DNA from 2 places in the Stenotrophomonas sp. YJH_SMC_122 genome. Region 2 is predicted to be linked to the other one. Evidence: riboswitches for the same ligand, from Rfam matches in the RefSeq annotation. Region 2 holds a riboswitch; the other holds the start of a gene.
What was found. Region 2 has a riboswitch for cobalamin ahead of AC5P66_RS04915 (epoxyqueuosine reductase QueH). Riboswitches for the same ligand answer to the same signal wherever they lie in the genome.

Region 1 (4,379 bases), on a different contig from region 2:
GGCCGACGCAACAGGTAGTGCCGGCCGCTGGCCGGCAACCCCGAGGACGTTGCCGAGGGTCATGATGTTGCCGGCCAGCGGCCGGCACTACCATGACCGTCGCGGTCATTTCGGCTGGTAACGCACGCTCAGCTGGTACTCGCGGCCGGGCTGGTTGAACCACGCCACCGTCTCATACCTGCGGTCGAACACGTTGGCGGCACGCGCCAGCAGCGACCACGACGGCGTCAGCGCGTATTCGGCGCGCAGATCCAGCGTGCCGTACCCCCCCACCTTCACCGCGTTGGCGGCATCGTCATAGCGCTTGCCCGCGCCCTGCACGGTCAGGCCTGCGCGGAAGTCCCCGAAACGCCGATCGATGTCCAGCCGCGCGGTCTGCTGTGCACGACGCGGCAGCCAGTTGTCGAACTGGGTGCTGCCGCCGGTGCGGTTGCGTGGGTCGGTGTAGCTCAGCTGGGCGTTGATGTCGAAGCCGGCCAGCAGCACGCCACCGGTCAGTTCGGCACCGCGGATGCGCGCCTTCTCCACCTGCTGCATCTGGAAGGTCGCCGCATCGTAGGTGATCAGATCATCGATGCGGGTTTCATAGACGTCCAGGCCCCAGTGCCAGCCCTGGCCCTGCTGCGACACACCGAGGTTGGCACTCTTGGACTTCTCCGGCTTCAACGTCGGCACGCCGCTCCACGGGTCGTACAGGTCGCTGAAGGTCGGCGCCTTGAACGCGGTGCCGTAGCTGGCATTGACACGCAGGCCGTGGCCGAGCTCCATCGCCCAGCCGAGGCTGCCGGTGGCGTGGTTGCCGAACTGCTGGTTGTCGTCGTTGCGCGCGCTGGCCTGCAGCTGGTGGCGGCCGAAGCGTCCCTGGTACTGCACGAACACGCCGGTGTTGCGACGGCTGTCGACGAGGTAGCCCGCGCTGCTGCCATCCAGGTTGTCTTCGCTCCAGTCCACGCCGGTGCTCAGCAGCTGGCCTTCGGCCAAGGCGAAGTCACCCTGCAGCGAGGCACTGTCGCGGTGGGTCTGAGCGCTGCCACGGGCACCGAAGTCACCGAAGTTGTCCGACTCGTTGTCACTGCGCCCGACATTGGCGGTGAACGCCAGGCGTTCGGACGGGGTGTAGCGCACCTTGCCGGCCAGCACCTGCTGGCGGGTTTCCGAATAGTTGTAGTAGCCGTCGTAGTGGTTCTTGCCGTCGGCGCGCAGCGCACTGCCTTCCACGTTCCACTGGTCGTTGAAGGTGTAGCCGCCACGCAGGCTCTTGGACAGGTTGCGGTAGCCGTCGCGGTCGGGTTCGTCGGCGAAGCAGCCGGTGAACAGCGTTGCCGAGCCGCGGCAGGCATCGATGCCATCGGAATGCTGGTAGGCGATGTCGGCGCCGAACCAGCCGCGTTCGGTCCCGCCGCCGATCCCGCCGCTGGCTTCGCGCAAGCCGTTGCTGCCACCACCGAGCTGGAAGTGCGGAGCAAAATCGCCCTGGTTGCGGCGGGTGAAGATCTGGATCACGCCACCGATGGCGTCGGCGCCGTACAGGCTGGACTGCGGGCCGCGCACGATCTCCACGCGTTCGATCTGCGCCAACGGCAGGTCCTGGTACATGGCCAGGCCGAGGTCGGCACTGTTGATGCGCACGCCATCGACCAGCACCACCGTGTGGCCTGAGTTGGTGCCGCGCAGGAACAGCGAGCTCTGCTTGCCGAGCCCGCCGGCATTGGTCAGGTTGATGCCGGCGCGGCCGCGCAGCAGTTCCTGCAGCGAGGTGGCCTGGCTGGATTCGATCTGCGCGCGGTCGATCACCTGGGCTGGTGCGATGCTGTCCTGCAGGGCGATAGGGGTACGGGTGGCGGTGACCAGGATCTGGTCGAGCGCGGTGGTGTCTTCGGCGGCCTGGGCAAGCGCGGGCAGGGCCGCCAGCACGGCCAGGGACAAGATTCGGGACTGCAGCTTCATGGGGGACTCCAGGTGCCACGCACGCCCGCGTGGCGAAGGGGAGGAGCCGCGAAGGCAGGCACGCGCCGATGCCGCAGCGCACGCTGCGGTCATCCAGCGCCATGCCCACCGCATCGCGACCTGAGGCTTCCGGGCCGGTCTCCGGGCTTGCCGCCGGGTGGCGCGAGGCCACCGTCCAGGCGCCTTCCCATGCCTGCGGCACAGTGGCGGTGTTGCCTGGAACTGACGTGCTTACCGTTGCGGGGGCAGCGCCGGCCTGGCGTGGAATCACGCGTCACCGGCTTCCCGTTTCAACCTGCCGGCCGTGGCCGCAGGTCACCTGGAAGTGCGCGCAGTCTACGGCATCGCAGGCTGGTCCGTTGCGTCGCGCCTGCGCGGCTGCCTTTGCTGTGCCTTTAGAATGGTTGCTCGATCCCGTGGTGCCGTTGCCGATGTCCGCCCGTTCTCCGCTGTACCTGCGTCGCCCGTCCGGGACGCACGCATGATCCTCGACCTGGTCCGCCATGCCGGCAACGGTCGCGATGAGTTCCTCGATGGCCGCAGCGACCCACCGCAGCTGGCCGGCCTGCCGCAGGAGCTGGTCGAGGCCTATGCCGAGCAACGCTGGGAGCGGGTGATCAGCTCACCGCGGTTGCGCGCGCTGCACACGGCGATGGCGCTGGCCACCCCACGCGGGCTGGACGTGGAAGCGGACGAGGAATGGGAAGAACTGGATTTCGGCGATTGGGACGGGCAGTCGCTGTTCGAGCTGCCGGAGGATGCACTGGCGGCCTTCCACGCCGATCCGCATGCGTTCCCGCCGCCGAACGGCGAGAGCTGGGGTCATTTCGAGCGGCGCATCGCGCGCGCGCTGGATCGCCTGCTCGATGATGATGATCCGGTGCCGACGCTGGTGGTCAGCCATGGTGGCCCGCTGCGCATGGTGTTGTCGCAGGTCTGCGGCCTGCCGATGTCGCTGTGCTGGGCCCTGCGCATCGACCACGGCACGCGCCTGCGGGTGTGGCTGGAGCGGGGCGAAGCCGGGCTGGTGGGCGAGCTGCTGGAACTGCAGCAGCCGTAACCCACCGGTAGTGCCGGCCGCTGGCCGGCAGCCTCAGGAACGTTGCAAGGATCACGCAGTTGCCGGCCAGCGGCCGGCACTACCGGTGCAGTCAATCCGCGTCCGCATCCTCGGTCACGCTGTCTTCCGCGTCATCGTCGGCATCGAAGCGTCGCTCATGCACCGGACCCGACGCCGGGCCGGCCGCCTTCAGCGGGTGCGCGGCGATGCGTGCTTCGTAATCCTGCACCAGCGCCTCACGCTGCGGCTCGCTCAGTTCCTGCCAGTGGCAGTCCAGCAATGCGCCTTCCAGCGAGTACAGCAGGTTCAGGCTGGGCTTGAAGCCGGCCCGCTTGACCTTGACGAAGGCGCCGACCGCGCCGGTCGCGACCAGGTCCTCGCGGCTGCGCAGCCCGACCTGGCGCAGCCACGCTGCACTCTTCGGGCCGATGTTGCGCAGCTTCGGTGCGCTCATCCCAGCGCCTCGACGAACACGCGGGCGATGGCTTCCAGCCCGGCCTGATCGTCGGCGTCGAAGCGGCCGACCTTCGGGCTGTCGATATCGAACACGCCGATCAGTTCATCGCCGCGCAGCAGCGGCACCACCAGCTCCGAACGCGAGGCCGAATCGCAGGCGATGTGGCCGGGGAAGGCATCGACGTCGTCCACGCGCTGGGTCACCCGCTGGCTGGCGGCGGCACCGCACACACCCTTGTCCAGCGGGATGCGCACGCAGGCCGGCAGGCCCTGGAACGGGCCAACCACCAGTTCCTTGCCATCGTACAGGTAGAAACCCACCCAGTTCAGGTCGGGCAGGGCGTGGTAGACCAGTGCGGAGAGGTTGGCCGCGTTGGCGATGCGGTCGGACTCGGCGTAGACCAGGCCACGGGCCTGTTCCAGCAGCTGGGCGTATTGTTCCGGCTTGCTGCCGGTGAGCGAGGCATTGGCGAACATGCCTGCAGTCTAGCAAGTGCACCGGGCCGGCGATAATGCACGCACTGTTGCCCTGTTGGAGCCCATCGATGCCGTTGCCCGCTACGCTGCCGCCCGCCCTGTTCGTTACCGGCACCGATACCGGAATCGGCAAGACCGCGGCCAGCACCGCGCTGCTGCATGCGCTGCGCCAGCGTGGCCTGCGCGCGGTGGGCATGAAGCCGGTGGCCAGCGGCAGCGAGGATCTGGGGCAGGGCCTGCGCAACGAGGACGCGCTGGCGCTGCAGTCGGCCAGCTGGCCGGTGCCGGACTATGCCGACCTGAATCCCTATGCGCTGCGGCAGCCGCTGGCACCGGAGCTGGCCGCTGCCGAGGACGGCGTGCAGGTGGAGCTGGCGCCGATCATGGCCGCGTTCGAACGCCTGCGCGCGAAGGCCGATATCGTGGTGGTGGAGGGCGT
Region 2 (4,379 bases):
ATCATCGGTGCCACCGCGCACTACGTCACCGAGGATCTGGACGAAGGCCCGATCATCGAACAGGACGTGGCCCGCGTCGACCACGCCATGGCGCCGCGCGAGCTGGTGCGGCTGGGCAGCGATACCGAATCGCTGGTGCTGGCGCGCGCGGTGCGCCGCCATGTGGAGCACCGCATCCTGCTCAACGGGCACCGCACGGTGGTGTTCCGGTAACGTGCTGCCCCTTCGGGGTTCGCCGGGCATGGCCCGGCGCTACCCACGGGTGTGATCCGGTGGTGCCGGCCGCTGGCCGGCAACTGCAGGGATCCAGGCGTTGCCGGCCAGCGGCCGGCACTACCACCGGCGACCACGCGTCAGATGATCGCGATCCCCGCTTTGCCCAGCGCTTCGCGCACCATCGCGTTGTTGGCTTCGGTCACCGGCCGGGTCAGGTCCCACAGGAACTTCACCCGGAAACCGGACTTCACCGCGTCCTGCGCGCTCCACAGCACGCAGTAGTCGCGGGCCAGGCCACAGACGTGCACTTCGCGGATGCGGCGCTCGTGCAGCCAGCCGGCCAGGCCGGTGGCCGGGCGCTCGCCATCGGGGCCGTGGTTCTCGCGGAAGGCGCTGTACGAATCCACCTGTGGGCGGGTGCCCTTGCGCAGGATCAGGTCGGCCGTGGTCCAGTCCACGCCCGGGTGCAGCGCGGCGCCATCGCTGCCCTGCACGCAATGGTCGGGCCACAGGGTTTGTGGCTGCGCGTGCAGCAGGATGGTCTCGAACGGTCGCTTGCCGGGGTGCTGGCTGGCGAACGAGGCGTGGTCGGCCGGGTGCCAGTCCTGGGTCGCCACCACGGTGCGGTAGCGGCGCTGCGCCAACAGGTCGGCAATCGGCGCCACCAGCGCATCGCCCTGGTCGCAGGCCAGCGCACCGCCCGGCATGAAGTCCGGCTGCAGGTCGATCACCAGCAGGGCGACATCGGCGGGCACGGCGGTCATGGCAGATCCACTACATCAGAAGGGGCGACCAGCGTGGCCGCCCCATGCCTGCACGTCAATCGCCCTGCGGCGTCCCAGCGTCCTGCCCGTAGTACAGCAGGCCGATCCTGATCCGTTCGCGGCCGTTCTCACGGCGATGGCGGTTGGCATCGCGCAGCGAGTACACGCAGCCGCAGTACTCCTGCTGGTAGAACTGCTCGCGCTTGCTGATCTCGATCATGCGGCTGGCACCGCCGCCCTTGCGCCAGTTGTAGTCCCAGTACTGCAGGCCTTCATAGCGCGACGCCGCACGGATGCCGCAGTCGTTGATCTGCGCCATGTTCTTCCAGCGCGAGATGCCCAGCGACGAACTGATGGTGTCGTAGCCGTGTTCATGCGCGTACAGCGCGGTGCGCTCGAAACGCATGTCGAAGCACATCGTGCAGCGGATGCCGCGCTCGGGCTCGTTTTCCATGCCACGCGCACGGCTGAACCAGTTGTCGGTGTCGTAGTCGCAGTCGATGAACGGGATGCCGTGCTGCTCGGCGAAGCGGATGTTCTCCTGCTTGCGCAGCTCGTACTCCTTCACCGGGTGGATGTTGGGGTTGTAGAAGAAGATCGCGTAGTCGATCCCGGAAGCGGTGATCGCCTCCATCACTTCGCCGGAACAGGGCGCGCAGCACGAATGCAGCAGCAGGCGCTTGCCATCGGCGGGCAGGGTAAGGGTGGGGCGTTGGAACTCGGTCATCGTGGCGTGCGTCAGGGCGTGGGAGCGGTCTGGCCGGTTACCGTGAACAGGACGCGCGCGGCCACGCCGCCTGCGCATGCAGGCTGGCGATGGCCCCGGCACCCTCCCCGCGGAGAGTCCAGGTCGAATCAGGGGACGGTCGTGTCCCCCGGCCGGGGCCGGTCTTCGGGCTGATGGACACGGACCGCAGCCCACCTACTCCCTGCCGCTTCCCAGGCGCGAGCCCAGTGCTGTTGGCAGGATTCGTTTCCATTCACCGCTGCGGGGCAGCTCCGGAATGGGCGCGCCAGGCGCCTTCACCGGATTCCCGTTTGAATCCTTCCCAGCGCCGGAGCGATGGGAGGGATACCTTCGGCGTGTGCAAAGTGGACCGATTGGCCGCAGGGGTCAAGGCCCGGGGTCAGAGCCCGTTGCCACGCAACGGGCTCTGACCCCCGGAAACGCCTTCAGCGCCCCGCCGCCGCCCGGGCCCGGATGTCGTCCAGCCGCTGGTCGTGCAGCAGGCGGCCGTTCTCCCACACGGTCACCATTGCGTCCTCGAAGCCGTCCGGCAGGGTGTCGTCGCCGTTGGCCGGCAGTGGCACCGTATGCAGGCTGCCGTCATCCAGCCGCCGCAGCAGGTGCATGCGGCCGCGTTTGCTGGTCTTGCCGGCGTCGGTGATCGGGTCCTTGTAGACGTCGATCCACTCACCGTCGACCCGTGCCGCCGAGCACTTCAGCGCGAACTTCTGGGTGTCGCGGTCCAGCCGCTGCAACAGCGCGCCGCCCATGCCGAAGGCCACGTTGTCGGCCGAATAGCCGTCGCCGGTGATGCGCTGCAGGATGGCGCGGATCGTATCCGGGTTGATGCCATCGCCCTGGATCACCCGCACGTGGTTGAGCACGCGGTAGCCCTTGCCGTTGATCACGTGGCCGAAGGCTTCATCCAGCCGGCGCAGGCTTTCGGCCACCACCTCCACCGGGTCGCCCGAGTCGGGACGGATGACCAGGGTGGCGCCCGAGGCGATCACTTCATCGCGCAGGGTGGTACCCCAGTGCTCACTGATCGCGCGGTAGATGTCGTAGCTGTCCGATACCACCGCCACGATCGCACCGGGCTTGCCGAACCGACGCAGCATGTTGCGGTAGGCGTCCACCTCGCGCTCGCGGCCCCAGCTGGTGATGGTGCTGTGCTCGGCGGCGGGGATCGAATAGCCCGCCATCGGCGCGTGATAGTGCGCGCGCGCCAGGCACAGGGCCGAGACGGTATCGGTGCCGAGGAAGTTGACCAGGTGTGCGGCACCGCCCAGCGCGGCCGATTCCAGGCTCGATACCCCGCGCGCGCCGAAGTCGTGCAGCTTGAACGGCAGCTGCCCCTGCGGATCGTCGCTGGTCCGCTGCAGGAACGCAGCAATGGTCTGCCGTGCATGCCAGCTGATGGTGGCCACGGTGACCGGGTACCACACGCGCAGCAGCAGCGTTTCCAGGTACGACGGCACCCAGAATGCAGCCGGGTCGGTCGACTCGACGGTCATCAGTGCCTGGTGGGTGGGTACCACGCTGCCCTCGGGCACGGCACGGATGCGCACCGGCAGGTGGCCGCCAAGCCGGTCGACGATATCGCGCCAGCCGGCTTCGTTGAACGGCTCTCCATGGGCGGCGAACACCGCAGCAGCGTCGTCGATGTCGGCGTGGGTAACCGGCCTTGCCAGCGCCTCCTTGAGGATCGCTTGCAGGCCGAAGAACACCGTCCGATCGTGCAGGCCGCCACGTGATTCCACATAGAAGAACGTGGCATCGGTACCCGGCGGGTACTGCAGCCAATGGCTGGCCTTGTAGCTGTCGGTATTGAGGAGAAGATTATCGAGGTAGTGCATGACGGAAGCTCCTTCGCGTCGAGTGACACCAGCGGTCTATCCGCCGGCGGGGAGGCCGGGCCTGTCAGCCGCGGCCGAGGAAATACTCCAGGATGTGCAGGTGGTCTTCGAACAGCTGCGGGCCCATGTCCAACGCCTCACTCACCGGTATCCAGCGCGCCTTGTCGGCGTCGTCGCCGCCGCGCACCGGCGGCAGTTCACCGGCCGGGAATTCGAAGTGGAAACCGTGGGTGATGGTGCGGCCGCGCTGGCTGCGGTCGGGGTGGTCGAAGACCTGCTGGCCCTTCAGCGAACCCTTCAGCACCGGCAGCGGAATCTTCAGACGGGTTTCCTCGCGCAGTTCGCGCAGGCAACTGTCCAGCAGGCTCTGCTCCTGGCCGACGAAACCGCCGGGCAGCGCCCATAGCCCCTTGCCGGGTTCCGAACGGCGACGCACCAGCAGCACGTGGCCTGAATGCACCACCACCGCATCGGTGGTGACGAAGGTGGGCGCGTAGGGTGCATCCTTCCACGCGGCCTTGTACTGTTCGATGAAGCGGTACTCGGCCACCAGCTGGGCATACGCAGGCGCGCTCTTGCGGAACGCTTCGAGCATGTCGAACACCGGCGCCGGCACATTGCCACGCAGCATCAGCAGCGCGCCGTGGAAGTCGACGTCGCCGGCCTCGAACAGGTAACGCCGCAGTTCGGTGGCCGACAGCGTGGCGGTGTGCTGCACGTCCACCAGCGGCCATTGCGGGAACTCCCGCAGGTAGTAGCTGGAGGCATCCTTGTCCATGCCGATCAGGCCCACCTTTGCATCGGCGGCGGCACCGT

Region 1: another riboswitch for cobalamin. It lies ahead of btuB (TonB-dependent vitamin B12 receptor); the one in region 2 lies ahead of AC5P66_RS04915 (epoxyqueuosine reductase QueH).

What each region holds. Positions count from the first base shown of each region.
Region 1 is NZ_JCAFST010000007.1:162,689-167,067, forward strand. Features, by position in the region: gene btuB (TonB-dependent vitamin B12 receptor) at 106-1,947, opposite strand; cobalamin riboswitch at 2,063-2,285, opposite strand; gene AC5P66_RS11735 (histidine phosphatase family protein) at 2,429-3,007, shown strand; gene AC5P66_RS11740 (TfoX/Sxy family protein) at 3,099-3,461, opposite strand; gene AC5P66_RS11745 (GAF domain-containing protein) at 3,458-3,940, opposite strand; gene bioD (dethiobiotin synthase) at 4,009-4,379, shown strand, end outside.
Region 2 is NZ_JCAFST010000002.1:303,627-308,005, forward strand. Features, by position in the region: gene purU (formyltetrahydrofolate deformylase) at 1-213, shown strand, start outside; gene pncA (bifunctional nicotinamidase/pyrazinamidase) at 354-980, opposite strand; gene AC5P66_RS04915 (epoxyqueuosine reductase QueH) at 1,036-1,707, opposite strand; cobalamin riboswitch at 1,847-2,075, opposite strand; gene AC5P66_RS04920 (nicotinate phosphoribosyltransferase) at 2,154-3,563, opposite strand; gene AC5P66_RS04925 (bifunctional nicotinamide-nucleotide adenylyltransferase/Nudix hydroxylase) at 3,628-4,379, opposite strand, start outside.